One region of the Salinispirillum marinum genome, then DNA from elsewhere that is predicted to be linked to it. Evidence: predicted binding sites of a transcription regulator. Region 1 holds the regulator's gene; the other holds the start of a gene.
What was found. Region 1 encodes FliA, which starts transcription of late flagellar genes. Its sites were predicted from a motif close to CTAAAGTTNNNNNNNNNNCNGCCGATA; they were not measured.
Positions count from the first base shown of each region.

Region 2: ACFOSD_RS09650 (DUF5610 domain-containing protein) is a predicted target of FliA. The motif match lies at 1,149-1,175, and genes of this name have one in related genera.

Region 1 covers NZ_JBHSAL010000002.1:787,902-803,514, forward strand. The annotation lists gene ACFOSD_RS10830 (response regulator) at 1-16, opposite strand, end outside; gene ACFOSD_RS10835 (PilZ domain-containing protein) at 220-516, shown strand; gene ACFOSD_RS10840 (DUF2802 domain-containing protein) at 535-1,002, opposite strand; gene ACFOSD_RS10845 (chemotaxis protein CheW) at 1,057-1,536, opposite strand; gene ACFOSD_RS10850 (chemotaxis protein CheW) at 1,696-2,577, opposite strand; gene ACFOSD_RS10855 (ParA family protein) at 2,671-3,444, opposite strand; gene ACFOSD_RS10860 (OmpA/MotB family protein) at 3,450-4,091, opposite strand; gene ACFOSD_RS10865 (motility protein A) at 4,223-4,948, opposite strand; gene ACFOSD_RS10870 (protein-glutamate methylesterase/protein-glutamine glutaminase) at 4,960-6,009, opposite strand; gene ACFOSD_RS10875 (chemotaxis protein CheA) at 6,038-8,302, opposite strand; gene ACFOSD_RS10880 (protein phosphatase CheZ) at 8,314-9,090, opposite strand; gene cheY (chemotaxis response regulator CheY) at 9,109-9,489, opposite strand; gene ACFOSD_RS10890 (RNA polymerase sigma factor FliA) at 9,582-10,310, opposite strand; gene ACFOSD_RS10895 (MinD/ParA family protein) at 10,337-11,158, opposite strand; gene flhF (flagellar biosynthesis protein FlhF) at 11,226-12,743, opposite strand; gene flhA (flagellar biosynthesis protein FlhA) at 12,754-14,934, opposite strand; gene flhB (flagellar biosynthesis protein FlhB) at 15,093-15,613, opposite strand, start outside.
Region 2 covers NZ_JBHSAL010000002.1:524,177-539,789, reverse strand. The annotation lists gene ACFOSD_RS09655 (LysR family transcriptional regulator) at 15-914, opposite strand; gene ACFOSD_RS09650 (DUF5610 domain-containing protein) at 1,206-2,246, shown strand; gene ACFOSD_RS09645 (glutaredoxin family protein) at 2,317-2,586, shown strand; gene ACFOSD_RS09640 (hypothetical protein) at 2,611-3,318, shown strand; gene ACFOSD_RS09635 (chemotaxis protein) at 3,378-4,319, shown strand; gene ACFOSD_RS09630 (MOSC domain-containing protein) at 4,365-5,204, shown strand; gene ACFOSD_RS09625 (efflux RND transporter permease subunit) at 5,249-8,461, opposite strand; gene ACFOSD_RS09620 (efflux RND transporter periplasmic adaptor subunit) at 8,464-9,528, opposite strand; gene ACFOSD_RS09615 (ATP-binding cassette domain-containing protein) at 9,760-11,637, shown strand; gene ACFOSD_RS09610 (DUF6901 family protein) at 11,708-12,409, shown strand; gene ACFOSD_RS09605 (hypothetical protein) at 12,406-12,906, shown strand; gene fadB (fatty acid oxidation complex subunit alpha FadB) at 13,067-15,220, shown strand; gene fadA (acetyl-CoA C-acyltransferase FadA) at 15,233-15,613, shown strand, end outside.

The sequences.
Region 1 (15,613 bases):
CTTTGGCAACTGCCATGAAGTGCCCTACAAATGTGTTTTTGGGGAGCCTACTCTTTCACTCTGCGGGCTGCAAGTCTGCTCGTTGAATTTCACCGATTGAACCACAAAACCCGCAGAAGCATAGTGCCGATCCATATTTGTCTTTGACAGACTGCGCAATAGTTTTTATAAACGGGCTTGTAGAACGATGTTTTTTTGACTGACCGGAAGGTGGGGTAAATGATCGATAGAGACTATTTGGAAAAACGTTCTTTCATGCGCATGAACATGGAAGCGCCTGCGGTCATTCATTTGGCAGATGGTACCCAAAAATCGTGTCTTTGCATTGATCTGAGTGCCGTAGGTATGCTGATTGAAGTCGATGAATCATTTCCTATGCTTACGCAATTTTCCGTACACCTACCAGCGCTGACCGGGCAGTTCGCACCACTGGACGCCGATGTGATTGTGCAGCGCGTAGAGGAAGTTGGGCCAAAACGCTTTCAGCTGGGCTTGGAGATTGAACGCATTAAATAATGTGCCCGTATATGTTGGTCATCTCATGCTGGGTTTGTTTAACAACAAAATAAGCTCAGCCTCTGAACGCGTCAAACCGGTTTGCTTGATAACCTGATCGATACCTGCCCCATGGCGCAGTAGGTCTTGCGCCGTATCGAACTGCGCTAAACTGTCTTCCTCATCATCCGCCGGTGCGGTGGGCTTGCTAACGTCTTTGGGTTTTGGTGGTACTGGATTGGGCACGGAGACTGTTGGGGGCGCAACGGTTTGCTGTCGCAATTGCGCTTGGGCATGCTGGGTTTGCCGAGCCACGGCCAGTAATTTTTTGCCCAGCCCGATATTACCGGCCTGAATCATCGATAACTCACGCCGCATCGCCGACACATCTTCCGCCAATTGCTTGTTGCGTCGTCCTGCTGAAACCCACAACACCAACAGGACAACGACGAATAAACTGGCAAAAGCCACAAACCATAGCAACAAAGAAGAATCTGCGAGATTCATCTTCAAACGACCTTTAAACGCTGTTGAGCAATCCGTGCACACATGGTCATGGGTTTAAATTTCGCCCAATTCCTGCCATTCATCAACACTGAACAGACGATCCAATTCGACCAAGATGAGTAACTCATCATTCTTATGGCAAACCCCTTGGATGAACTTCGAGGTTTCATCATTACCGACGTTCGGTGCAGTTTCAATTTCAGACTGCCGCAGGTAAACCACCTCAGCCACTGAATCAACCAGAATACCCACCACCTGCATATCGGTTTCAATGATCACAATGCGGGAATTATCGGTGACTTCTGAAGGCGACATGCCAAAACGTTCACGCGTATCAATCACCGTAACCACATTGCCGCGCAGGTTGATTATCCCCAAGACATAAGACGGGGCACCCGGCACAGGTGCGATTTCGGTATAACGTAAAACCTCCTGCACTTGCATCACATTGATGCCATAGGTTTCATTTTCCAATCGGAAAGTGACCCACTGTAGGATTGGATCGTCTGACGCTTTTGCCGCTTGTGTACTCATAATTTGCCCGCCTTAATTCAGTCAGCTGTCCTACTCAACAAAACAAAAGAAGCTGCTCTTCCGTAATGTTGCATATGATGTTGTCAATATAGCCTAATTTACCCTTGTTCGGCATACTTCCCAATAACAAATTCTTCGCAATCGCCCTTCCATCCATTTTTACTTCGATTTGGACGCCTTGGCCCGCTGCGCCAATAAGGTTGTTTCAAACGCATCCAAGTCGATCAAGGCACACATATGATCGACCACTGTACCGGCCAACCAAGGTCGCCGGGTACGTTCCGAGCGCCATTTCACATCATCCGGCGTTAGGGTAATCGAACCCACCACTTCGTGGCAGCCCATCGCCCAATCACAATCATGGATGCCAATGGCATAGGTCAACGACTCGATGGCCTCCGAACGATAGCGCTCTGGCATCACCAGCCGGGCAGTATCCACCACCCGAATATTCCGCCCGTCGTGCACTCGCAGTAAGCCTAGAAACCAGTCTGGTTGGCCAAAAAGCGGTGTTAATTCGCTGTCCATTTTATAGATAGTACCGAGCAAAATCATCGGAACCGCCAGTGCCAAACCATCGACTTTGAAGAGCAAACAATCGAACCGGCTTTGCGCCCAACCGGGCCGTCCGTTTTCTTCCCAAGCTAATATGGGTTGTTGAGCGCCTAAATGAATTTCATCATTGAAGGTCGGTGCGCCTTCTTCTGGCAGCACAACGGGTGGTGTGGTCTCTACTGGCGCAGGTGCTTTGGGCGCCGACTTGGGCTCCACGGGTGCCAACGCTACAGGCGGCTCGGGCAACGAGGGCTCTACTTCCGGCTCGGGCTCGGGGTCAGGCACAACCGTCGCCGTGTCTGGTGCAGGCGGCGGTTCGGACACCGGCTCTTGTTGCGCAGGCTCGTCCGGCACTGCAACTGCGGGCTCCAGCTCATCTTCCCAAGACGTTGCTTCTTCCAGCATGATGGCCAGATAATGATTGAGTGCCAATTTAGCGGGCGCTATCTCAGTGACCACTTTCTTGCTTGAATCAGAACTACTCACCCCGAACTCCCAGGAACAGGTTAAAATGTCTCTTACCGTTTACGAGGCTGAAGCTTCTGCTTGCCCAACCGGTTAGGGTGTCATGGTAACGCATTATGGCAGATCGTGCTGCAGTGTCTTCAACAGGCTGGTATAAGCTTCACAACCCCGCGAAGTGGGATCCAATTGTGTGATGGACATACCCTCGCGGGAGGCATCCCGCAGGCGCGTATCAATTGGAATGGCTGACTTCCACAAGCGATCATCATAGGTTTGTCGCAAGGTGCGAAGGCTGCGCTGACCGGCTTGCGTGCGTCGGTCATACATGGTGGGTACGATCAAATAGGTCAACTGTTTCTTGCGCGAAGCCGTCACCATCTGCAGGGTATGAATCATGCGTTCCAAACCCTTTAATGCCATGAATTCTGTTTGCACCGGCAGAATAAGAACCTGTGCAGCGGCGATGGCGTTAATCAACAATACACCCAACAAGGGCGGGGTATCGATTAATACATAGTCGAAGTCGTCCCACAGCTGCGCCAACGCGCGCGATAAAACCAGCCCCATGCCTCCTTGCTGCGATATATTGCGCTCCAAGGTTGCCAGGGCCGTATTGGCAGGCAATAACGCCACATTGGGCATAACATCATCAACGATGAGTTGTGCCGTCAGGTTATCAGGCACTCGCCCTTTGTACATAAACAAGTCGTACACACTTTGCTCAATAGCATCAGGGTTCATGCGGAAATAACTGGTCAAGCTACCCTGAGGGTCCATGTCAACCATCAACACACGCTTACCCTGCTCACCCAGCAAGGCACTGAGGTTAACTACAGAGGTCGTTTTACCGACGCCCCCTTTTTGATTCGCTATGGCCCAAACGTGCACGCCTATTACTCCGGGTAGATAGTAGGTAGTGTATCTGCCAACGCAGATTCAACTTTAGGAATATCCGATACCACCGTAAGAATCAACTCCATGCGTCGATTGATTGCCCGTTGGTCTGCCGTGTCATTAGGCACTTGTGGCAACGCACCAGCGTAACCGACAGCTGACAAACGTTGCGGTGCAATATCCACGCGCGCTAAAACACTGACAACACTGGCAGCACGGCGACTGGATAACTGCCATGCGGCTTCAGATGAAAGCGCTCGATCATCCACATGACCTGCCACGGCAACCAAAACGGGCAGCGTTTTTAACGTTTCAGCAACCCGCTCGACAGCGCCCACTTGGTCGGCTCGCAAAACATAATCGCCCGGCGCAAATAAAGAATCGGCAGACAACGCCAACATGGCACCAGAGTCTGTTCGATACCAATCATAGTTCAATTGCTCGGGTAATACCTCATGCAGGCGATTTAATTCTCGTTCAATGATCACCCACTGTTCCCCATCTGCAATAGGTACCCATGGCTGTATCGTCTGCCCACCCGCATCTTCAGGTGTTTGAGTAATTCGAGGCGAACGTTCAACGCCTGACACGGGCGCAGCTGGGGTCAACACATCCAAGGCGTCAGTATCAGGCTGCACCATAAAAAAACGCCCACCCAGCAACCACCACAACACTAAACTCAAGGAGAAAAAAGTGTAGACAATGGGCCTGTGCCAACGATGAATTGAAGACGTTTCACTGTGTCGGCGAGGGAATGTGCGTCCGGGCCTGGTCATTTTGAGCGGTACGCTAGGCGATCTGATAAACGTCGCGGTGGTTCATTTCGGCTTATGCTCAATAAGGCATCCAATAGCGTCTCACGGCATCGGTACTGGCACCGTGCTAACCAACGAGTGCGCGATGCCAAAGGCAGGAAGACGATGGCCGACAGCATCAGACCATAGACTAAGGTGACACCGGCATTAAAGAATCCGATTTGCGACAACAGTGGGTTCGTTGGCTGAGCTGCCGACTGCAAAACCACAATCACGGCTGCAATAGCACTCATCAAGGGTGCGTAAATGGCCAATTGCTCGAGAAACTCCGCGACCTGAAGCTCTCGCTCCTCTTCAGCAACCATGGCAACGTTGACGAAGTGTTCAATATCGTCGGGTTCCGCACCATCGATCAAACATTGCAACCCTTGCGCCGCGAGCGTGTCGGTCACTCCTTGTGCCACTGGCTCCAAGGCCAACCGCCCTTCCTTCCGGGCAGTTTGCGCCCACACCACCAGATCATTTTCTTGGTAAGGCGGAACATATGGAAGGTGCAAAGTGGTCAATCGTTTACCGACCAGGCGCAGCCGACGGCGGTCCGACTGCGCTAAGGCTAATCCGAAGGTAGCACCCAACACAATGATAAGCGCCGGTACATTGAACAAGGCGGTGGTGGTGCCGCCACTTAGAATAACGCCGAGGAGAAACAGGGTGCAGGCAATAACCAGCCCGGTGATCAACATGGCGGACCCGCCTACAAAACGCCGACGATGGTTTTAGCGATATCGTCCAATGGGATATCCGCATCGGACAACCCTGCATTGCGCACAGAGGCTGGCATGCCATCAATCACACAACTGGCGCTGTCTTGCGTCCATACGTGAGCGCCCGCTTGTTTCAGTAGGCGGGCACCGTCACGCCCATCCGCCCCCATACCTGTCAATACCACCGCCAACACTCGATCACTGTAGTACTTAATCGCGCTGCTGAAGGTGAGGTCGACCGATGGCTTGTAATTCAAACGTTCGTCGCCCGCCACAATGCGCACGGAATTCCGCGACGACAACATCATTTGTTTACCACCGGGCGCTAACAACGCCAAGCCGGGCTCTAAAACACTTCCATCTTTTGCTTCAGCAACACGGATCTGGCATTGCCTGTCCAAGCGTTCGGCAAATGGCCCGGTAAAGGCTTCCGGCATATGTTGAATCAACAAAATCGGTACACGAATATTACCAGGGAGTTGCGTCAGTACGCGCTGCAGAGCAACAGGGCCACCGGTACTGGTACCGATCATGATGAGCTCGGGCTTACGTGGTAATGTAATTCGAGAGGTTTTGCGTTCAACGGGTGCCGACGACGTTGTCGGACGACTGATGTGTGCCGTGCTTGGCGTGGAATGGGCTTTGCGTTGCCGGGCCACGGCAATAATTTTATCGACCAACTGCTTCTTGAGTTGTTCGTTTTGCGTAATGCTTTCACGAAACTTCGGCAGATAGTCCAGAGCACCCGCATCAAGCGCATCAAGGGTAACACGCGCTCCCGCCGTAGTTAACGAAGACAGCATCAAAATGGCTGTCGGCTGCTTGGCCATGATTTCCCGCACCGCCGAGATGCCATCCATAACGGGCATCTCATAATCCATGGTTATCACGTCGGGCTTGAGCTGAAGCGCTTTATCAACCGCTTCCCGCCCATGGCTCGCAGTACCAACCACAGTTATTTCCGCATTTCCGCGCAAAATAGTAATAATCTGCTGGCGGAAGAACGACGAATCGTCCACCACCAGAACGCTAATGGGCATTATGGTTCCTCGTTATATACACCCAACATCAAGCATAATGATTCAGCATGCTGGGTACATCCAAGATAAGAGCAATACGACCATCGCCCGTAATAGTGGCGCCTGCCATCCCCGCCGTACCATGCAAGGTACGACCCAGAGGCTTAATCACCACTTCTTCCTGCCCAACCAACTGATCCACTACAAAGCCAACTTGCTGGGTGCCAACCGACACAACCACCACATGACCATCTTCTTTGCCATGTTTAACAGACCCTTTAATCAACCAACGCTTCAAGTAAAACAGCGGCAACGGACGACCACGCACCACCACCACTTCCTTACCGTCAACAACATTAGTTTTGGTCAAATCCAGATGAAAAATTTCATCGACGCTGACCAACGGCAGGGCAAACGCTTGCTCACCCAGCATCACCATCAAGGTCGGCATAATGGCCAGAGTCAAAGGCACCTTAATACGAATACTGGTGCCTTTGCCCATGTGCGATTCGATATCAATGCTACCGTTGAGCTGCGCTATTTTGGTTTTCACCACATCCATGCCAACACCACGGCCGGACACATCGGAAATCTCTTTCTTGGTTGAAAAACCCGGGGCGAAGATAAGATTGAACGCCTCTTTATCCGATAACCGGTCGGCCACATCCTGATCCATAACCCCACGTTCGACGGCAATAGCACGCAGTTTGTTGGGGTCCATACCACCGCCATCATCATGAATGGACAACAGAATATGGTCCCCTTCCTGTTCTGCGGATAGGGTTATTTTACCCACTTTAGGTTTTCCTGCCGCCACTCGAACGTCCGGTGCTTCGATGCCATGATCCACCGAGTTCCGAACCAAGTGCACCAAAGGATCAGCCAAGGCTTCCACCAGATTCTTGTCGAGATCGGTCTCTTCGCCAATGAGCTCTAGATTGATTTCTTTCTTCAGGCTACGCGCCAAATCGCGTACCACGCGAGGGAACCGACCAAACACTTTCTTGATCGGTTGCATGCGCGTCTTCATCACTGAATTTTGCAGATCGGTGGTGACCACGTCTAAATTGGCCACGGCTTTTTGCATGTCTTCGTCGCCTTGGGCTTCACCCAAACGAACCAGCCGGTTACGCACCAAGACCAACTCACCCACCATATTCATGATGTCATCAAGCCGTTTGGTATCGACTCGGACGGTCGCTTCTTGCGCCAATGCAGCACCTTTCGGGTCTGGCATCGCCGGTGCAGGAATGCTGGCGGGTGGCAATTTAGCAGGCTCAGATGCTTTAGCCGCAGGGGCTGGCTTAACTGGCTCTGCCGAACTCGCTGCCGCTGGCTTAACCGCTGCGGTTGATGCAGCGGGCGCCTTCGGAGCCACAGCGACGGAATCGTCTTTCGGCGGTTCTTCTGCCGCTTTTTTTACCGCATCTTGATCAAAACTTTGTGCGACATCCCCGTCAAACTTGCCTTTACCGTGCAGTTCATCCAGTAATTTTTCGAATTCTTCATCGGTGATTTCGTCACCACTGGCGGTGACCGCAGCGACACCTGGCTTTTTCGATGATTTCGGTTTTTCCGCGCTAACGGTTTCACCCGCTACCGTGAACTTTCCGGCCCCGTGTAATTCATCCAACAATTTTTCGAATTCATCATCGGTGATTTCATCAGCATCATCTGCTCCAGCGGCCGGAGCGCTAGTTTCGGTAGGTTTTGCTGTAGGCGGTGGCGATGCTGAGGCTGCCGAAGACGCAGCACCTTGCTGCAAGGCATCGAGTAAATGTTCAAATTCATCGTCGGTGATGTCACTGCCCGCCACGATATTCGCGTCACCAGACGGTTCTGTTGACACTGGAGACTCGTCGTCCGCCGGTACTTCAGGCTCTTCCTCTGGCTCTGACGCTGCAACCAAGGGTTCTTCGGCATCGTCCGGATGGGTCATCTTTTCCAGTGCCGCAAGGAGTTCAGGCGATGCAGGCTCAGGCATGGCACCACTGCGTACCTGATCAAACATGACGTTCACGGTGTCGAGTGCCTGCAATACGATGTCCATTAACTCAGACGTTACCGGGCGTTCGCGCTTGCGCAATACATCGAATACGTTTTCGGCGATGTGGCAGCAATCCACCAAAGGCGTTAACTGGAGAAAACCGGCTCCGCCTTTAACGGTATGGAAACCCCGGAATATCGAATTCAGTAAGTCAGGATCTTCAGGACGCTGCTCCAGTTCCACCAATTGCTCGGATAAAGATTCAAGAATCTCACCTGCTTCAACCAGGAAGTCCTGTAGTATCTCTTCGTCGGCATCAAAGCTCATAGTACAGCTCCCTAAAAGCCAAGGCTGGATAGTAAGTCGTCGACATCATCCTGACTTGATACGACATCTTCGGTTTTCTTCACGGAAGGACCATGACCGGCCAATACGTCGTGCACTTTTTCTTCGGGCTCGTCTTTATGTTCAAAGCCCGCCACATTCTCTACTTTGCTGGCCAGCAAGACTAAGTCAACGAGACTTTTCTCCACATCCCGCACCAAGCCGGTCACTCGCTGAATCACCTGTCCGGTGAGATCTTGGAAATCTTGAGCCAACAAAATGTCAGATAAATGCGTGTAGAGCGATTTGGAATCTGTACTTAAACGGTCCAGGAACGTATCCATCCGCCAGTATAATTCTCTAAATTCGTCGGCCGACATTTCACGCCGGGACAAGCGCTGCCACTCGGCTCGCAGCTCGTCGGCCACATTACCGAGATCATTGGCGATGGGCATACACTCATCTACCTTGTCCATGGTTTTGTTGGCGGCGTCTTCGGTCATTTTGACCACATAGTCTAAGCGATCCGTAGCATCGGCCATTTCAGACAGTTGCGTAGGGTTTTCATCGGGGCTCGCGTCGATGTGAAAATTGGTGATGGCATTGTGCAGGCCACGGGTCAATCGACCCACTTCTTTGTAGAGTGTTTGCTCGCGGGCGTCTTGCAACTGCTGGATGATCGCCATGGCGCCCGTTAAATCACCGCGCTCAATAAAGGCTTGCAGCTCGTGTGACTTGAGCTTAATGAGTTCTTCGAACTCTTGTCTCGTTTCGGTTCCTGTCTGACTCATAATTGCTCCGTCAGTCAGTTATTTGCTGGCATCTACGCGCTCAAAAATCTTTTCGATTTTTTCTTTCAGCGCTGCTGCGGTAAAGGGCTTAACCACGTATCCATTCACGCCCGCTTGTGCGGCGGCGACAATCTGATCACGCTTGGCTTCTGCCGTGACCATGAGTACGGGCAATGTTTTTAGTCGCTCGTCAGCACGTACTTTTTGCAACAGTTCAATGCCGGTCATGCCGGGCATGTTCCAGTCTGTAACCAGAAAGTCGAAATCCCCACTTTGCAACATGGGCCATGCTGTACTGCCATCGTCTGCTTCATGAGTATTTGAAAACCCCAAATCCCGCAGGAGATTTTTCACAATGCGGCGCATTGTGGAAAAGTCGTCCACTACCAGAATTTTCATGTTCTTATCCAAGGCTACCTCCAAACACGCAAACCCAGTCAAGGTTCTCGGCGCAAATTAAAATTCTTTTTCGTTATAAGTATAGGTATACGTTAATCTTCCGTCTCACGCCAGTCCCGCAAGCGCGCTCGCAGTCGGTGGGTCGCTTGAGAATGGATCTGACTCACGCGCGATTCACTGACCCCAAGCACCAAACCGATCTCCTTCAGGTTTAATTCTTCGTCATAGTACAAGGATAGTATGAGTTGCTCACGTTCTGGTAGTGTTTTTATGGCTTCAACCATAGAACTGTGCATTGTGGTGCTTTCGTGTGCTTGCGCGGGGCCATGTTCCATTGTGGAATGCCAATCCGGCTCGCCCTCGGCGGCAGACGAATTTTCCATTAACTCTTCAAAACTAAACAAGCGCGCGTTTTGCGTATCTTTTAACAACGCATAGAACTCATCCAGTGAAACGCCCATCTCCGCGGCGACTTCCTGATCTTGCGCGTCGCGAGCTTCACGATTTTCCACGGTCCGAATGGCGTCTGAAACGCGGCGACTGTTACGGTGCACACTGCGCGGCACCCAATCCCCTTTGCGCACTTCATCAAGCATGGAACCACGAATGCGAATACCGGCGTAGGTTTCAAAGGTAGCGCCCTTGCTCCGATCGTAATTTTTTGCCGCCTCAATCAGGCCGATCATGCCTGCTTGAATAAGGTCTTCGGCCAAAACGGTATCCGGGAGACGGGCCATCAGATGGTGCGCAATGCGCTTTACCAGCGTCGCATGCGCAGTAACCAATTCATCCAACTGATGTTTACTTTTCGATTCATACATCTAAGGGTTTACCCATACCTAGCACGTCAGCGAATGCTGCCCGTTATCAGTCTCTCTACAAAGAACTCCAAATGTCCCTTGGGTGACGTTGGTAATGGCCATCGTACCATTTGTTGCGCCAATTGCTCATAGGCAATAGAGGCTTTGGTATTGGGGTACGCGTCCACCACCGACTTCTGTTTTTGTACAGCGCGCCGTACATTGTCGTCAAAAGGTATCTCACCCGCGTACTGAAGTGCAACGTCTACGAAGCGTTCCGTGACACTGGTTAATTTTTGGTACAACCGCAAACCTTCATTTTTGGTACGAACCATATTGGCTAAAATACGAAAACGGTTCATGTTGTAGTCATGACTAATGACCTTAATCAAGGCATACGCATCGGTAATGGAAGTGGGTTCATCACACACCACCACCAAAACTTCCTGACAGGCACGAACAAAACTGACCACGGTACGGGAAATCCCCGCAGCAGTATCAACAATCAATACATCCATTTCATCCGCCAAGGACGAAAATGCGTGAATAATACCTGCATGTTCTTGCTCGGCCAGATTGGCCATGTAGGGAGTACCAGAAGAGGCTGGGATCACTTTGATGCCACACGGCCCTTCGACCATGACATCTTTTAAGTCACAGCGACCATCCAATACATCGACCAGATTTCGGGTTGCGCGCAACCCCAGCAAAACGTCTATATTGGCTAGGCCAAGGTCGGCATCCAGCACAACGACCCGCTTCCCCAACTTTGCCATAGCAACAGCGGCATTGATGGATACATTGCTCTTGCCGACACCGCCTTTACCTCCGGTGACTGCAATAACCTGTACGGGTTCCTGTTTTGCCATGTTGCGTCAATTCCTAACGGTTGGCAGTAAGTCTACCTTGCCAAGACCATATTATAATAGTGTTCGATTATCCCGCGAGAGCTATTTTAGCCCCCGAGAATTCTCGCTTTAACTGGTTGTAACTCACCTCCACCAAGCGCTTGACTTGTCCAAAGTGAAGGTCTTGCGGCACCAATGTGCCGTCACTCCAATACAGAATGGGCACTTTCTTGCGCAGGCTGAGGCTTAATACGGGGCCAATTTCAGCGCTTTCATCCGCTTTGGTCAGGATGATGCCGCGAACTTTCAAAACATTAAAACGATTGAACGCATTTTGCAGACTGTTCACCGACAAATTAGAAGGCAAGACAAGTATGGGTTTAATGTGCCGCTCAAGCGCGCTGTCACCGAGTTGAGCCTGATACGCCGTCAGCCCGCGTTCGGAACCGTTGGTATCGATCAGGATCAACTTTTTGTTGGCTAGCCGGTTAAGTGCGGCTTCCAAGTTGTCGGCCTGATCTTGCAGAATGATCTCGCAACCCAGAATGCGCGCCAGTATTTTGACGGGCTCATGCGCGCCGATGCGATACTGATCCAGTGAGATAATACCCAATGCGTCCGCACCATGCTGCATGGCGAAGCGTGTAGCAATCTTTGACAAAGTGGTCGTCTTTCCGGCGCCCGTTGGACCCACCAAGGCCGCGATACCGCCGCGTTTGACCAAACACTCCGCATTGTTTTCGGCCAGACTGGCGATTTTTTCTAACGCCAAGGTCCAGCTATCATCGGCTAGCTGGTCACCGTATTTTTCGACCAAGGGTGTCACACAACGGCTATCAAAGCCACACAGACCAAGGCGCTGGGCCAATGGCCCACCGGTAACACCCATGTTCTGACGCTCATGCACTTCCAGCCATTCGCGCAGTGCTGATAGCTCTTCGCGCATCGCCGACAATTCTTTTTGTTCGGGCGATACGCCGGGCCGAGGTGGTATAGGCTTGGGCTTTTCGACCGGTTTCTGCGCTTTTGGCACTGGAGCCGGAGCTACATCTTCAACGAATTTCGGCTCTGGCTTCACCGGACGCGCGGCTGACGGTGATTTCACAATCTTCTCGGGAACGTCAAAATCCGACGATTGTTCCGCCATTTGCTCACGCAGCTTCTGCCGTTTTTCTTCCAGGGGATCTTTATGCTTGTTCAAGAGCTGCATCAAGGCATCACGCGTCAAACCACCGCCACCTTCTTGCTCTGAAAGCCGAATGATACTGTCCTGCATCGTTTCCGGTGCTTTACGTGGGGCTGTAGGCGATTTTTGCGCGCCGCGTGGCGTCAGCAGGTCGCGCAGGGAATCCCGGGTTAGGGCTGTGGTTGGCGCCAACGGGTCGGCTTTAGCTTCAGGCAGTGAGGGCGCACGACGAGCCGGTGCCGGGGTGGGTTCGACGACCGGAGCGCCCGCCTCTTCTTGCTCATCTTTGATCGCCGCGAGAATCTCAATACCTTCGGCAACCTTGCGGTTCGACAGAATCATCGCCTCATCACCCAGCTCAGCGGCCACCATTTTCAGGCCCTCTGACATGTTCCGCGCAATGAACTTACGTACTTTCATTCAATCGCTCCTAAGACTGCCCAACCGATGCAACGACAGTAATTCTCTTGTTCTCGGGTATCTCGTCGTAAGCCAACACATGCAGGTTGTCTACGGCAAAACGGAAGAATCGAGCCAACATCATACGCAATGGCCCTGGGACCAACAGAACGGCCGGTTTGCCTTCTGCTTCTAGTCTGCGTACTAATTCCGTCACCGACCCTTGTAATTTTTCAGCCAGCGCCGGTTCAATCATGATGGCATCACCGCCGCCATTTTGTTGACCTTGCTGTAAGATCCTCTGCAACAACTGTTCCAAATCTCGATCCAGCGTCATCACGGGTATTTCACTGTCATTACCGACTATGTTTTGCACAATCAACCGTGCCAAGGACGTCCGCGCTGCGCCGGTCAATTGGCTACTGTCTTGCGTACCCGCGTTGGTCAAAGCCTCAGCAATGGTACGCATATCGCGAATGGGCACCTGCTCCAGCAACAAATTCTGCAAGACCTTCAACAAGGCACTGATGCTGAGGGTATTTGGCACCAGCTCTTCGGCCAGTTTCGGTGAGTTTTTCGCCAACTGGTCCAGCAATTTCTGGACTTCTTCGTGGCCCAACATTTCATGCGCATGCTTGAACAGAATTTGGTTCAAATGCGTGGCCACTACCGTACTGGAATCCACTACGGTGTAGCCCAATGCTTGGGCTTGGTCTTTTTGCGAAGACTCTATCCATACCGCGTCCAAGCCAAACGCCGGATCTTTAGCGGCGATGCCTTGAATATCGCCAAACACCTGCCCCGGGTTGATCGCCATGTCCCGTTCAGGGTGAATTTCGGCCTCCGCAATGGATACACCCATCAAAGTAATCCGATAGTGATTGGGCAATAAATCCAAGTTGTCGCGAATATGAATGGAAGGCATCAAGAAGCCCACCTCTTGCGACAACTTTTTGCGTACACCTTTAATGCGTCCCAGCAACTGACCGCCTTGTGACTTGTCGACCAAGGGAATCAATCGGTAGCCCACTTCTAAACCGACCATGTCGACGGGCTGTACGTCATCCCAACTGAGTTCTTTGGTATCTTGTTCCAGTGCGCCTTCTTGGGCTCTAGGGCTGCCCGGTCTTGGCGCGACGCCATCCGGAGCACTGCCAGGCTTACCACCAGAGCCACCGCCCCCGCCACCCGCTGGTTTGGGCTTACCACCGAGCGCCAGTTCTTCGGCATCTTCTTTGGCGCGCAAATAGGTCCATAGGGCGATGAAAGTCATCAACAGCGCCAAGCTCAAGAAAACCAAATGTGGCATGCCCGGCACAACACCCAACACCCACAAGATAGAAGCGGCCACGGCCATAATACGAGGCGACGCCAACATTTGATCCGTAATCTGGCCACCCATTTCCTGACTGCTGGAGTTTCGGGTCACCATAATGGCTGCGGCTGTGGACAGTAACAACGATGGAATCTGGGCCACCAAACCATCACCAATGGTCAGTAACGCATAATTTTCAACCGCCGTGCCAAAGGTTAGTGCGTGCTGCGCCATACCAATGGCAATGCCGCCGACCACGTTGATGATCAAGATAAGAATACCGGCAATGGCGTCACCCCGAACGAATTTCGAGGCACCATCCATAGAACCGTAAAAGTCAGCCTCCTGGGCAATTTCAGCACGTCGTAACTTGGCCGTATCAGCATCAATCAAACCGGCGTTCAAATCGGCATCAATGGCCATTTGCTTGCCGGGCATTGCATCCAACGTAAAACGTGCGCTGACTTCGGAAACCCGTCCGGCACCCTTGGTCACCACGACGAAGTTGATGATCATGAGGATCGTAAACACCACCAAACCAACGGCGTAATTACCGCCGATGAGCACTTCACCGAAAGCCTCAATGACCTTACCCGCCGCATCACCACCTTCGTGCCCATACAGCAGAACGACGCGGGTAGACGCCACGTTAAGCGCCAGACGAAGCAACGTAGCCACCAGCAAGATCGTCGGAAATACGGCGAAATCCAGTGGCCGCAAGGCATAAATGGTCACCAACAATACAATGATGGAAAGCGCAATGTTAAAGGTGAAGAAGATATCAAGAATGAAGGTAGGTATTGGCAGGGTCACAAACGCCAACAACACCAACAAGAAGATCGGCACACCCAAGTGGCCGGTTAATACATTTTGCAAATTCATTCGCGCGCCGCGCATCAGCGTCACGCGATCGGTATTTTGCAATTGTTTAAGCGTACTACTGCCCGGTATTGCCATTGAAACCCTTAACCCCGCCTCTCAGTGCAGCGCCAAAACGCTGACGAACTCAGAGGCTACAGCAAAAGGCTTGCCATACTGACGCCATACAGACGATTTTACTCGTCGCGCCGGAAATCGGGTGGTATGTCGACTTTCGGTTTACGCTCTGGTGGTGGCATCCGTCCTTTGCGGGCTTCGTTCATTTGGAATACATAGGCCAACACTTGGGCTACGGCCAAATACAGTTCAGCGGGAATTTCTTCTCCGACCTTGGTGTGGTAGTAAAGCGCCCGAGCCAACGGTGGCATTTCAATAATGCTAACGCCATTCTCGCGGCCAATTTCACGAATTTTAAAGGCCACTTCGTCGACGCCTTTGGCCAGCAACAGGGGTGCTGGCATGGAATTGGGATCATATTGCAGCGCGACCGAGAAGTGCTCAGGGTTGGTGATGATCACGTCGGCCTTAGGTACATCCGACATCATTCGACCTTCCGACAGTTGACGCTGCAATTGACGGATTTTGGCTTTAACTTCCGGCTTACCTTCCGTGTTTTTGTATTCATCCTTAATCTCTTGGAAGGTCATTTTTAGCTTTTTGGTATGGCTGTATATCTGATAGGGGATGTCCACCGCTG
Region 2 (15,613 bases), 260 kb from region 1:
TTTTTTAACTCGACTTACCGCAGGGAATTTTTCTCGAAGTAGTCGGCCATAAAGTCGATAAAGGCACGGCTTTTCGCTGATAGATAGCGATTCTCCGGATACACCACATGAATGGTGCGTTTGGGGAAAACGATCTCTGGCAGCACATGCACCATTTTTCCACTGTCGAGTGCTTCCTGTACCATGTAAGTCGGCAGTGCGGCCACACCCATATCGTGGTGACAGGCTTCGCACATGGTGTCTACGTCATTGACCGTAAAACGACGTTCTTTATCTTGCAGATTGGCTTCCTTCAAGAATCGTTTAATCCACCGGGGCTCGGCATAATCAATGCCAGAAACCATCAGCATATGATGATTGTTCAGGTCTTCGAGATTTTTCGGCAAGCCATGCTTTTGCGCATATTTCTGGGTGGCAACCATGATCACATTTTGTCGCGCCACCGGGCGTGCAACCAAGCGGCTGTCCTGTAAAGACCCGAGGTGAATCGAAAGATCAATGCCTTCGCGCACTAAATCCAAACTCTTATCAGCTAAAATCAAATCAAAGTTTACGTCCGGATATTCGTGCAGGAACTCACTGAAGATCTTCATCAGCATCGCCCGTCCAAAGGTCGGTGTCGCTGTAATTTTGAGCGTTCCTTTGGGGCTGGTGTCCAAGTCCTTTACCATGTGCTCGGCTTCTTCCAAGTCCTCAAGTATCCGATTACACCGGTTAAAGAACAGTTGCCCGGCCTCGGTTGGGCTTACACTCCTTGTCGTACGGTTTAACAAACGAACTCCTAGCCGATCTTCCAGTAAACTGATCTGTTTACTCACTGCGCTGGGTGTGAGCCCTAAAGCATGAGCCGCGTTCGTAAAGTTATTGGCCTTAACGACCGTTGTGAAAATCACCAGAGAATCAAGTCGAGCCATGGTCTAAATTCTTCTTTCGTGTGAAATGGGGCTGACTCGGCATATGGACTTCATCTGTGCTATCGATGTAGGTATTATGACGAGTTGCCAGTGATTGATGAATTTTGTGGCGGAATGATACCAGTTATTCGTCATTTTTCTACATACACTTATGAATTATTTTCTGCTTAGCGCTGATTTGTCGAACTCGATATCGAACTAAGTAAGAAATTTCACTGGAGTTACAAAACATTACTTAAGTTTCTTTAAGCCATGCCGCTAAATCTGACACAGCGGAATGGAGTAATCGACATGCAAATATCAACCCCCATGACGGGAATGGTGCCTATTGGTGCGTCCCAAGTCGGTCAGGCGAGCAATAAACCCGCCGTGGCTGACACCCCGAATAAAGCACAATCAGGCCGTGATACGGTCAATTTAAACAGCAGCGTTTCCACAAAATACAACTCGCCCGAAGCCGTAGTGCAGAATTTTGACGCGGATACCGTGATCAAAAATGTCGCCTCATTTATACAGCGGTCTATGGCGATGGCGAAAGCTAACGGGGCAACGGAAGGGGAATTGACCCGCATTCGTGAACAGTCGTTGGCAGGTATGGAACAGGGCATTAAAGACGCGGCCGGCATTATCGATGGCCTCGGCCTGATGTCGGATGAATTGACCGATGTGCTCGCCAACACCAAAGCAGCCATACGTGAAATGGTGGAAACCGGCCAATCAGCGGACGCCCTGAGAAGTAGCCAAGCGGGCTCGGTGCAGGCTGCCGGTCAACAAGTGAACAATGACTTCTCCTTCAACTTGAAAACGAAAGAAGGGGATGTCATCACCATCAGTGCAGCGCAAATGCAGTCCTCCAGTATGGCGGTGGCAAAGGGTAATAACGGTGATGCACAAGCATTGGCGGCTGTTTGGGAATCCAACAACAGTCAATCTTTCAGCTTTTCCGTGCAGGGTGATTTAAGCTCTGAAGAGTTGAAGGCCATTGAGAATTTATTAAAAGACATCGGCCGCATTGCTGATAAATTCTTCAGTGGAAAATACGAGCAAGCCTTTGAAAAGGCGAAGTCTCTGAATCTGGACAACAATACACTGGCGTCTATGACGATGAACATGACACAAACCAAAGCGGTAGCCCAATACAGTGCTATGAGTTCTGGTAGTGATTGGATGTCGCCGATTCGCGAATATGGGCAAGCACTGGCGGAAGCGCAGCGTAAGGACCCTGAGTTTCTCGTTAAGCCAGCCTGGTTAGATGCCCTAAGCGCCCATCCGAAGAAAAATTCCGCCATGTTGGATTTTGCTAAGGCCATCATGCCGATGATGCGTACCTAGTCGATGGCTTGGTAGTTATTCCGCTGTAGTTTGTCTAGAATGAAGGGACTCATTCTATCGGGTACTCGCTGTGCGCGCTTTGATTCTCTATGAAACCTCTCATTGTCATCTCTGCGAATTGGCGCAAGGCATTTTATTGCCGTTTGTGGAACAATCTCGCTGCTCGGTCGAACTGATAGATATCGCCGAAGACAGTAAACTGTTAGAGCAATATGGTACTCGCATCCCTGTGCTGCTGGATGAATCCACGCAAACCTCATTGGATTGGCCATTTTCAGCTGATGATATTGCGCATTGGTTAACGAATACATCTACTATGCATCAGAATAAACCTGAATAATTAATGATCAATAAGGAGATATGGATGAAGCAGACATCCTTGGTAGGCGGCCTGATCGCGTCGTTATTGTTCGTCGGCTGTGCTGCGCCAAGTGCCAAGTACACCAACGAAGCTGTTGCCTATGCGTTGGCAACAGAAGCAGAGTTACGCGCTTTAGTGGCGGCGTGCGATGGCGTCAGTGGCCCGGCCAGTGCAGCGGCGCGAGAGGCGGATCAGGAGTGGTGGCGACGCAATGCTACCATGATGCAAGCCGCTGATTATGGGTTTATCACGGAATTGAACGGCTTTGTCGATGATCGTCGTACCGAGAGCTTGGCATTATTTACCATGAATGCCGGATTTGCCCTAGATGAACAGATGCGCGAGCGCGTGGCTGGAAAGTTGGACACCCGAAATCCAGAACGCATCTGTTTGCAAGAATTGGCTAATTTTCGTGCTGGTGATCGGGATCTAAACCAGGATGATCGTCATTATGCCGAGTTGGTGGCCTTGAGCACCGAGGCGAGGGTAGATCAAAATGCACTGCGCAGCAGCCGGACACCCACCGCCGCGAATCGTGAGTTTGGCCGGTCTTTCTATCAAGCGGAGCAGGCGTTGTCCGCGGTGGGTTGTCAACAGGCGGATATCAGTATGTTAAAAAATTCGTGGCCTTTGGAAGTCTATGAAGCACAATGTCGAGATATGACCTACCATTTGGTAAGGTGTGAATGGAATCGTTGTAACGTTTATTAGTACGCGGTCGTGAAGATCGTCTAAAATCATTTGATGTATGGTTTGGAGTGATGGCGAATATGTCCAACTTAATGAGTTCCGTCGATAGTCGCACGAACTTGGTCGGTCAAAACCGCTTGGAGATTCTGCTCTTTAATTTGCGCGGTTCCCAGCTGTTCGCCATCAACGTCTTCAAGGTGCGCGAAGTCCTGACGTTGCCAAGAATTACCTTAATTCCGAGTCAACATCCGGTGATCTATGGTGTTATTCATTTGCGCGGTATGACGGTGCCGGTGTTCGACTTGAGTCGCGCCATTGGTATGCGGCCCATCGAAGTGAACGATAAGTCCACCATCATAGTTACGGAATACAACAGCAGTGTGCAGGCGTTCGTTGTCGGAGCGGTCGACCGTATCGTCAACCTGAATTGGGAAGACATCATGCCGCCACCGGTTGGTTCAGGACGCTCGCATTATTTAACGGCTATTACCCGTTTTGAAAACCGAATCATCGAGATCATTGATGTCGAAAAAGTCCTTTCTACTGTGCAGCCCCCCGTGACCGAGATACCAGCCGGTACTCTCGAGGATGATGTCGTCGAACGCGCCAAGGGCATGGAGATTTTGATGGTGGATGACTCGCACACGGCGATTTCACAAGCCACTGCCACCTTTGAAAGCATTGGGATCAAAGTGTATCAAGCGACAGATGGGGCAAAAGCACTGGCCATGTTGAAGGGCTGGGCGGACAGTGGCGAGGATGTGCCTAAGAAATTGTTGATGTTGGTAACCGACGCGGAAATGCCTGTAATGGATGGCTACATGCTGACCACGGAAGTGCGGAAAGACCCAAGACTCGCCGGTCTATTCGTTGTTCTGCATACCTCGCTCAGTGGAAGTTTTAATGAGGCCATGGTTAAAAAAGTGGGTTGTGATGCGTTTTTGTCCAAATTCCATTCCGGGTCGTTAGCCAATATGGTGCAAGACCGTATTAAAGCAGTTGCGGCCACTGAGGTCGAATAGTCGGAATAGACAATACAACAGCAAGGAGATTTGGCCGTGTCGGTGATGGTTTCAGGCTTGTGGGTATATCCGGTAAAAGGTATGTCCGGAAATCCCGTCGCCAGTCTGCGTTTTGACGAATTTGGGCCGATAGACGACCGTCGCTGGATGCTGATGGACGAACAGGGTCGTTTTATCTGCCAACGACGTTTTCCTCTGATCGGTCTATTTAAAGCCAGTGTCTTAGGGCAACGATTAACCATTACGGCACCCGATGGTGAGACAAAAAACGTTTCACCTGTTGACTGCGTGACCGCGGTACGGGCTCAAGTTTGGTCCGATGACGTAGCGGTGCGTTTGGCACCCGATGCTATGAACCAGTGGCTGAGCCAGTATTTTTCGCAGCCTGTCTACTTGGTGTGTTATCGCACCGACCTACCTCGATCCACCCATCCAGACTACGCTCAGGCCAAGGTAGGATTTGCCGATGGCTTTCCTTTGCTGGTGTGTCTGGAAGAGTCGTTGGCAGCCTTGAATCAACAGCGGGACGGTAGTAATGCCTTGTCTATGTTACGTTTTCGACCGAATATTGTGTTGAGCGGTGCACCCGCGTGGCAGGAACAATATTGGCTTAAATTAACGAGTGATACGCATCAACTTACGATTGTGAAACCCTGTACGCGTTGTGCCGTGGTGACGATTGAGCCCGGAACCACCGAACGGGACCCGTCAGTCTTACGAGATTTAATGCGCAATTTGGTTTGGCAAAAACAACCGGTGTTTGGCCAGAACGCGGTGTTAGCAAAAACAGAAGGGGCTCTCGTGTTGGGCGATAGCTTTGACGTGTTCGAGGGTGAAGAGCCGTTTGCCGCCGTGATTGATCGAACAACATCACAGCCCGCCTAAAAATCGCTGAGCACTGGGCTCAGCGATTCGCTTGTATTTCCTTCTTATCCCTCGCTAGGGATGGCATTGTCAGGCAATGTTTCGGCCGCTTCTTTAGGCTCCAAGGGCGCCGGCTTTGGACGCTTGGGGCGCGAACGCCACGCCTTCACGTTGGCCAATGTATTGTCAATACCGACCAATAACGCTGGCGTCAGAATCAACGTCAGTATGGTTGCGAAGGCTAGACCGCCAGCAATGGCCGTCGATAGCTGGGTCCACCACTGTGCTGAAGGAGCGCCGACGGTATAGGATTGGGACAGGATATCCAGGTTCAACTGCAACACCAACGGCATTAAACCTAAGATGGTTGTAATGGTGGTTAAAAGAATAGGGCGCAGACGCTGGGCGGCGGTCTTGATGGCAGCCATATACGGCGTATCCCCTTCATTCTTCAACGCATTGTAGGTGTCGATCAGTACGATATTGTTGTTAACGACGATACCAGCCAACGCAATGATGCCAACGCCACACATCACAATACCGAAAGGGTCTCCCGTCAACATCAGGCCGAGTAGCACGCCGAAGGATGAGAAGACAATCGCACTCAGAATGATGAAAGCTTGATAAAGGCTATTAAATTGCGTGACTAAGATCACCAACATCATAAAGATTGCGACACCAAAGGCCGTACTCAGAAAGATCATTGATTCCTCCTGATTTTCCTGATCTCCCCGGAATACCGGGCGCACGGTGTCTGGAATCTCGCCCGAAGCCAACATGGCGCGAAACTCGTCATTCAACGCCGTAATGACGTCTGCCACGGCATAGTCCGCTGATACATTGGCCTCAATGCGGTGTGCGAGTTGTCCGCCTGTGCGCAGTAGATCACCTTGAATACCTTGGGCATTTCGTTCAATGAAATTGGAAATAGGTACCTGTTCACCCCGAGCGGAAATCGTCAGGCGCTCGATCTGGTCAAGATCACGACCATCAAACGGATAACGAATGCGGATGTCCAGTTCCTCTTCAGCATCCGTCGGCCGATAGCTGCCAATGGTTAAACCCGTGGTGATCATTTTCAAGGCAGAGCCAACGGAAGCCAAGTCGGCACCAAATCGACTGGCCGCCTCACGGTCAACATCGATACGCCATTCCAAACCATCTAAGGGCAGATTGTTCGATACATCGGTAAAACGCGGATCATTGTTCATCTTTTCGGTCACCATGGCGACCGTGCGCTGCAGATCACCGTGATCATTGGAGAGAAAATCCAATTGAATATCGATGCCTGCCGTTGGACCCATGGCCAACGCCTTTTTCTCCACGATGATACCCGGAATCTCGGCGGCTTGGGCGACAATACTGTCCATCACCTGTTCCGCCGTGCCGCGGAATTCCCAGCTAACAAACTCCAACTGGAACACACCTATAGTGTCCGCAGAGTAGTTGTTCATGGAACCGCCAGACGTCAACGAGTTAATGGATTTCACCTCAGAACGGCCTATGATCAGGTTTTCAACCTGTTTGACCAAAGCGTCTTTTTCATCCAGAGAGAGGTTGCCGCGGGCACGCACCGCGATATTGCCGAAGTCGGAGTCAATATTGGGGAAGAATTCTATGCCGTTACCATACTTGGCGTAACTGGCGCCCAGCGCGGCGATCACAAAGAACACGCCCGCTAAAACCAGAATGGGTACGTGCAGTAGCTTGGACAACAACCAAACATAAGCACCACCCAGACCACTCATTTGGCTGACATTACCCTCTGCAGCGGCAGCTAGATTGCGCCGTTGTCTGGCGGACACGAAAGCGGCCTTGCCAAAAACCGTACCTAGGGCCGGTAAAACGATCAAGGCGACCACCAAGGATGCACCCAGTGTCACGATCACTGTGATCGGCAAGTAGCTCATGAAATCACCGACGATGCCCGGCCAGAACAGCAGCGGCATAAATACCGCTAAGGTCGTTGCTGTCGATGAAATAACCGGCCACGCCATGCGCGATGCTGCCTCTCGGTAAGCCTTTATTTTTGGTGCACCTTCACTCATTCGGCGATCGGCGTATTCCGTCACTACGATGGCACCATCCACCAGTATGCCCACACAGAGAATCAGCGCGAACAGCACAATGATGTTCAGCGTTATACCCATCATGTAGAGGATTAAAATACTGGCCAGGAAAGACGTGGGTATGGATACGCCGACCAACAGCGAAGCCCTAGGTCCCAGCGTCCAAAGCATCACCACAACCACCAAAATAGTGGCGAGAATGACACTGTTGAATAAATCGCGCAGAGTTTGTTCAATTTCCCGCGATTGATCACCGGTATAAATTACCTGCAAACCTTCCGGCCAAAATGGTCGGGTGGCTTCCACGGCGTCTTTAACGTCTTGTATGGTGTTGATCAGGTTTTCGCCGACGCGTTTAGTCACCTCTAAGGTTACCGCTGGTTGTCCGTTGACGCGTGAAATTTGCTGAAAATCGGCATAAGTACGTTGGCCGATGGCGACATCACGAAACCGCACCACGCTGTTTTCAACCGATTTTATCGGCAGGTTAAGAATGTCTTCTTCCGTTTCAATGAGGCCCGGTACCTTGACTGAAAAGCGGCCTGCGCCGGTGTCCAAGTTGCCCGCAGCCACCAACTGATTATTCCGCTGCACGGAGTTGATCAATTCTTCATTGGACAGGTTATAACTGGCCAACATCGTAGGGTCGACGATGATTTCCGCGATCTCTTCTCGCTTACCACGAACGGGCGCTTCAAGAACACCGGGCAGGGCTTCTATCTGGTCTTGCATCCGATCGGCAATGCTGTACAAAACCCGATCGTCTAAGTCACCGAACAAATTGACGTTTATGACCGGGAAAAGGGCCAAATTGATTTCATTGACCGAGGGCTCGTCGGCACTGCTGGGCAGATCGTTTTTGGCAATATCGACTTGACGACGCACATCATCGAGTGCCTGATCTATATCAACATCCGATTCGAACTCCAACGTGACGGAGGCATGGCCTTCGGTGGCGACCGACGAATATTCTTTCAATCCCTCCAGGCTTTTGATCTGCTGTTCAATAGGGTTTACCAACAGACGATCTGCATCTTGTGGCGAGATACCTTCAAGCCCTGTAGAAATATAGATAAAGGGTACGGTAATGTCCGGCTGCGCTTCCTGCGGGATGGCGCGAAATGCACCTATACCCGCCAGCACCACCAAAATGAACAACAGCATCACGGTGCGAACACGGTTTAACGCTGCATGTATTATGGCAATCATCGTTATTGCTCCGTCTGAATCGCATCGACGCGGTCACCGGCAGACACAAAGCCTTGTCCAACCGTAATGATATCGGCCGGTTCGTTTAGTCCGCCTACCCAGACCCCATCGGTCGAAGATTTTACAATTTCCACGCGAGCCTGCGTCACCGTTTGATCCGCAGCAAGCACCTTCAGACTGAGATTTCCGGCTTGATCCAGTGACAAAAGAGCCGGACTGATAAAGTGAGCGCGGCGTTCAGCCAACGGGAAAAGTACCTTGGCCGTTAAGCCGGCACTCGGGGTCAGGACTTGCGAAGCAATTGCAATCTCAACCGTAAAAGTACGGGTTGCCTGGCGAGCTTGACTGCTGATGAATCGAATTTCTCCATTAAGGCGTTCGCCCGTCACCAATTCAATGTCGGCCCGCTGGCCAACGATCAAGTTGCCCAAGTCATTTTCGGACACCTGCGCACTGACGATTAACGGTGAAAAATCATTCAACAGTGCAATGCTGCTGCCTACTTGAATGTAACTGCCTAATTCAATCGCTAGACTTTCCAACACGCCACTAAAAGGCGCCTTAATTTCAGTGTGCTCTAGCTGCAACTCTAAACTGCGTCGGTTGGCGATGGCATCGGCATAGGCCGTTTCTGCGGCCGCTAGATTGGTGGCATTCTGTAAACCACGATTCACCAGAGTGCGAACCCCATCCAGTTCGATGCGGCGCTGTTGTTCCAATGCTTGTGCGCTGATCAGGCGTTCCGGTAATTCGCCGGCGTCAAGACGGGCAATCACTGTGCCGGCGCTGACTGTGTCACCGCGACGATAATTTAATTCAAGTACCTCGCCCGATGCCTGGGCGCGAATCTCCACCGATCGGTTGGCTTGTGTTTGCGCACTGACTTCGAGGATACGCTGTACGGTTTCAGCTTCCACGCGCTGAATTTGTACTTTGGGTAACGACGTGGAAACCGTGGTTTCGCGGGTTGGCTGTGCCGTCTCGGCGTCATCAGGTCCTGAATACATCCAAACCGTCAGTAGCACCATAATGACAATTGCCGCAGCTTGTCCTAGATATCTTTTCACCGAGTACCTGACCTTCACTTTTCGAGGGGAAATGGGCTATATCTTTCCTAACTATAACGCCGGAATACATACGCCGTTAACTTTAAAGAGCGTACTCTGCCACAAGGCCGCATTGAACCCTAGTGATCTTTGTCATGGATAGGTGTTCGGTGTGCGCTCTAAACACCACGACAACACCTAACACAGTGCGTATCATACGCCTGAATATTTTTGGGTTCTAAGTTTCCGTATATGCCTAGTCTTGTCTTACAAAACCTTTATCATGCCTATGGCGCTGAGCCAGTCATTAATGATTTGAATTGGAATCAAACTGACGCCGAAAAAATTTGCCTTGTGGGGCGCAACGGCGAGGGCAAAAGTACGTTGATGCGTTTGCTCGCAGGCGTAGAGCAAGCGGATCAGGGTACGGTCGGATGGTCGGACGATGTTCGCGTAGGGTATGTCCCACAAGCGTTGCCGTTGGCCGACCAAACCAAGGTCAGAAATTTTATCATGGCTGGTGCTGGGGAAGCCGCGGACTATATTCTGCGGTATGAAGAACATCTCATGGCGGACCCTACGCATCCCGAGGTGGCGCGTTTGCAACACTGGATTGAAGAGCAGGATGCTTGGTCGTTGATGAATCGCATTGAAACGATATTGCAACGTTTCGAGCTGGACGGGCAGGCCACCATGTCCCAACTGTCTGGTGGCTGGCGGCGTAAGGCACTGGTGGCACGGGCATTGATGACCGATCCCAATGTGCTGTTGCTGGATGAGCCCACCAACCACCTGGATATCGACAGTATTCGCTGGCTCGAACAGTGGTTAAAGGATTTTCGTGGTTTGGTGTTGTTCATCAGTCACGACCGTGGATTTATCAATGCGGTGGCCGATGTCATCATGGAGCTGGATCGGAGTAACCTATACCGTTACCCGACACCTTATGCGACATTTCTAGAGAAGCGCGACGAACGGTTGGAAATAGAGGCAGAACAAAATGCGCTGTTTGACAAGCGATTGGCACAAGAAGAAGTATGGATACGACAAGGCATCAAGGCTCGGCGTACGCGCAACGAAGGCCGTGTAAGACGCTTGGAGGCTTTGCGCCAAGAACGGTCGCAACGCCGGAATGTCGGTGGCAAAGCTGACCTGCAGGTACAAGCGGCAGAACGCAGCGGCAAGCTGGTGTTTGAGCTTAAAGACGTCACCTTTCACTACCCGAATCAGCCCATCGTTGACCAGCTCAGTACCGAAGTACAGCGTGGTGAAACCATTGCTTTGGTGGGCGCTAATGGAATCGGCAAAACCACCCTGATTAAATTGTTGTTGGGCCAATTGGACCCAACTTCGGGTGATATAAAGCGTGGCACCAATTTAGCGGTGGCGTATTTCGATCAGGGTCGCCATCAATTGGACCCGGAAAAAACCGTGATGGATACGGTATCCGAAGGGCGTGATTTCATTGAAATCAACGGTAAAAAAGTGCACTGCATTACGTATTTGGAGCGCTTTCTGTTCTCGCCCAAACGCAGTCGCAGCCCGGTAAAGTCACTCAGTGGTGGTGAAGCCAACCGGCTATTATTGGCAAGGCTATTTAGCCAACCCGCCAACTTATTGGTGCTCGATGAGCCAACCAACGACCTCGACATTGATACCTTGGAATTATTGGAAGAATTGATCGTAGATTTTTCTGGAACTGTGATCTTGATCAGTCACGATCGGTATTTTGTTGATAATGTAGCCACTAAGGTTTGGGGGATGCCCGGAAACGGTCGTGTGATTCCTATTGTGGGTGGTTACGAAGAATGGAATGAATTTTGGCGGCGGCAAAACAGTGCACTATCGAGGCCTAAACGTACGGATACCAGTCCTGCGAAAACCACGGAGACGGTCAACCGCAAGCCGAAAAAGTTGAGCTACAAGGATCAGCGTGAGTTTGATCAACTGCCCGATAAAATTGCTGCGTTGGAAGAGCACATTTCTGAGGTCCAGTCGGTGATCAGCCAGGCAGATTTTTATACCGGCGCACAAGAGCAGGTACAGTCTACCTTGGCACAACTTGCCGAACTTGAGGCGCAGTTGGAAAAATTGTTGGAACGTTGGGTAGAGTTGGAAGAGCAAACGTAAACGAGAACAGGCCACACCATAGCAGTATCGGTGCAGCTATAAAGGAAAGCATCGCGAGGTTATAGATACCATGACCATAGAATATCGATTTGCCCTGGATGATCACGAACCGGAACTGCATTACATCATTGCAACGGATGCGTCAGAACAAGGGAATCTGCAGCCGACTGCACCGGCCAAATGGACACGTTTAAAAAACAATCAGTGTGTGAACTGTCCGTTGGATGCCAAGAAACATGAATTTTGCCCGGCGGCGGTTGATATTCAAAACGTAGTGGAAGACGTTGGGGCATTGCCGGCCATTAAAAAAGCACGGGTACGGGTCATAGCGCCAGAACGTGAATACGCAAAACAGACCAGCTTGGAGGAGGGCGTGCGTTCCCTTATGGGTTTATTGATGGCGAACAGCGCGTGCCCAATTTTAAACAAATTGAAGCCCATGGCATTAACGCATTTGCCCTTTGCATCACAGCGTGAGTTTATATTGCGCAGTGTCAGCACCTACCTCTTACGGCAATATTTCCTAGTGGGCGATAAAACCAAAGGAGACTGGTCATTACGGGGTTTGATCGAACTGAACAAGCAATTACAGTTGGTAAATCAGGCTATGTGGCAGCGAGTGAATTCAGCGCATCAGGGTGAGGCGAATTTGAAAGCGTTGTTAAGTTTTTTCTCCATGGCCGCCAGCGTCTCGTATTCGTTAGAGACCCAGTTGCAAAAAATCAAACCGGAATTCCTGGCTGAATCCAATTTGGGATCCTTCGATTTATGATGAATTTGGGCATTATTGCACTGATTTTCTTCACCATGCTGGGTTCGCTCATGTGGGTGATGCCCAATAAGGCTGAAAAGCGTTTGGCGGCCATTCGTGCGTATGGCATTAGCAAGGGTCTACGTGTTACCAGCATTAAAGCACCGGACCTGAGTGTGGAAGGTCGCATCGATGGAAAATTCAAGCTCTACACCGCCTATAAAAAAGGCATGCCCCGGCAGAAAGGGGCCACTGAATACATTGTGTTGCGTACGACCGGTGAATCCGGCTACGGGTTAATTGATGGCTGGCGCTTTGAAAACCCCGCGTTTCGCCTGCAAGGGGCGGAGCTCGTGCGCTTGAACGATGCATTGACGCAATTGCCACCCTGGGCAGATTTATTGGCTATACTCCCAGACGGAATAGCAATCGGCTTCGACGAACGAGGCGGTAATGAACAAGTTGATGCCGTGTGTGATCTCTTGGACGCTTTTTGTCGCCAATTCTTTGTGAAGTAAATTCAACAAAGACGCCATGCAGTGTCCAGTATTCACTATTCCCACCATAGACGTACTCTTTGCCTGATCAGGGTTGAGAGAAAACGCAGTTTAGGCCTAGAATTCAAACGGTCGTTTTAAATACATGTTTGGTTGGCTAAACAACAACGGAGCTACCTATATGATCTATCAGGGTGATGCAATTCAGGTAACCCTGCGCGATGATGGCATCGCGCACATGGTGTTTGACCTGAAAGGCGAATCGGTCAATAAATTCAATCGTCAGACGCTGTTGGAGCTGGATGCAGCGGTCAAAGCGATGGCGACCAACAATGCTATCAAGGGCCTTGTCGCCAGCAGCAATAAAGAAGCCTTTATTGTGGGTGCAGACATCACTGAATTCTTGGGCATGTTCCAGCAAGAAGAAGATGTGCTGATTGATGGTATTTTACAAACCAACGCTATTTTCAACGGCTTAGAAGATCTACCTTTCCCGACGGCGGTGGCCATTAATGGTTTAGCCCTTGGCGGTGGCTTCGAATTCTGTTTGGCGTGCGACTTCCGCCTCATGGCGCCCAAAGCTAAAGTCGGCCTGCCCGAAGTAAAATTGGGCATCTTTCCCGGTTTTGGCGGCACCGTGCGCTTATCTCGCTTGATCGGTGCGGACAATTCCATTGAATGGATTTGTTCAGGTAGCGAGAAACGCTCTGATGCGGCCTTGGCCGATGGCGCGGTAAATGCTGTTGTTGAAAATGACAAGCTGTTGGATGCAGCGCTGGCTTTAGTGCAGCGTGCAATTGATGGTTCGGTTGACTATCAAGCTCGTCGCGCCGAGAAGAAAGGCAAACTGCACTTGAACAGCATCGAAAGCATGATGTCGTTCGAGACCGCGAAAGGCTTTGTTGCCGGTCAGGCGGGTCCAAATTACCCGGCGCCTGTATTGGCTATTAAAACCATTCAAAAGCACGCCGGTATGGACCGTGACGATGCCTTGAAAGTCGAAGCTAAAAACTTTGCCACCGTAGCGCGTAGCTCGGTAGCACGCAATTTGGTCGGTCTGTTCCTGAACGACCAAGCGCTGAAGAAAACCGCTAAACAGTGGGAAGAGAAAGCTCGTCCGGTGAATAAAGCAGCGGTTTTGGGTGCGGGCATCATGGGTGGCGGTATCGCTTACCAGAGCGCATCGAAAGGCACACCGATTTACATGAAAGACATCAATGACGCTGGCATCAAGCTGGGCTTGGACGAAGCGGCGAAGCTGCTGAGCAAGCAAGTTGAGCGCAAGAAGATGGACATCATGGGTATGGCGAACGTATTGAACGACATTCGTCCGACCTTGAGCTATGGCGACTTCGAACAAGTCGACGTCGTGGTTGAAGCCGTTGTTGAAAACCCCAAAGTTAAACACGCGGTGTTAGCAGAAGTAGAAACCAAAGTGGGTCCGCAGGCTGTTATTGCTAGCAACACCTCGACCATTTCTATCGACAGCCTGGCAACCGCGTTGAAAGACCCGTCACGGTTCTGCGGCATGCACTTCTTTAACCCGGTGCACCGTATGCCTCTGGTAGAAGTTATTCGCGGCAAGGATTCATCCGATGAAACCATTGCTACCGTGGTGGCTTACGCCAAGAAGTTGGGTAAATCACCCATCGTGGTGAATGACTGCCCGGGTTTTTATGTAAACCGCGTGCTGTTCCCATACTTTGCTGGCTTCGCCATGCTGGTGCGTGACGGGGTAGATTTCCAAGCCATCGATAAGGTGATGGAACGTTTCGGTTGGCCTATGGGCCCGGCATATTTGCTGGACGTCGTAGGTTTGGACACAGGCGTGCACGCCCAAGGTGTTATGGCAGAAGGTTTCCCTGAGCGTATGGGTCAGGACTTCCGTTCCGCTATGCACGTCATGTATGACGAAGGCCGTTTAGGTCAGAAGAATGGCAAAGGTTTCTACGCTTACGCATTAGACAAGAAAGGCAAACAGAAGAAATCGGTCGACGAAGACGCTATTAAGTTAGTCAACAGCGTCGCCGGTCCTAAGCAAGAGTTGGACGCCGACGCCATCATTGATCGCATGATGATCCCCATGTGCATTGAAGTGGCTATGTGCTTGGAAGAGAAGATTGTTGCTTCTCCAGCAGACGCCGATATGGGCCTGATCTATGGCTTAGGTTTCCCTCCATTCCGTGGCGGCATCCTGAAATACATGGATGAAGTGGGCTTGGATGAGATCGTCAAGCGTGCCGATAAACTGGCTGACCTGGGTGCACTGTACCGCGTCACCGATCGCATGCGCGAAATGGCCGCTAACGGTGAAACCTACTACAAGAATGCCTGAGGGGATTGAACAATGAATTTGAAACCGAATGATGCAGTGATTGTCGATTTCCTGCGCACACCTATGGGGCGGTCGAAAGGTGGCAGCTTCCGTCATACCCGTGCTGAAAACCTCAGCGCACAGTTGGTCGATGGCTTGCTGGCGCGTAACCCTAACTTAGATCCGGCTGAGATCGACGACATCATCTGGGGTTGTGTAAACCAGACCAAAGAACAGGGCTGGAACGTAGCCCGTATGATGCAATTGATGACCAAAGTGCCGCATACCGTGCCCGCGCAAACCGTCAGTCGCTTGTGTGGTTCTTCTATGTCAGCACTGCACATCGCTGCACAGGGGATTCAGTCCGGTAACGGCGATTTCTTCCTTATTGGTGGTGTGGAGCACATGGGGCAC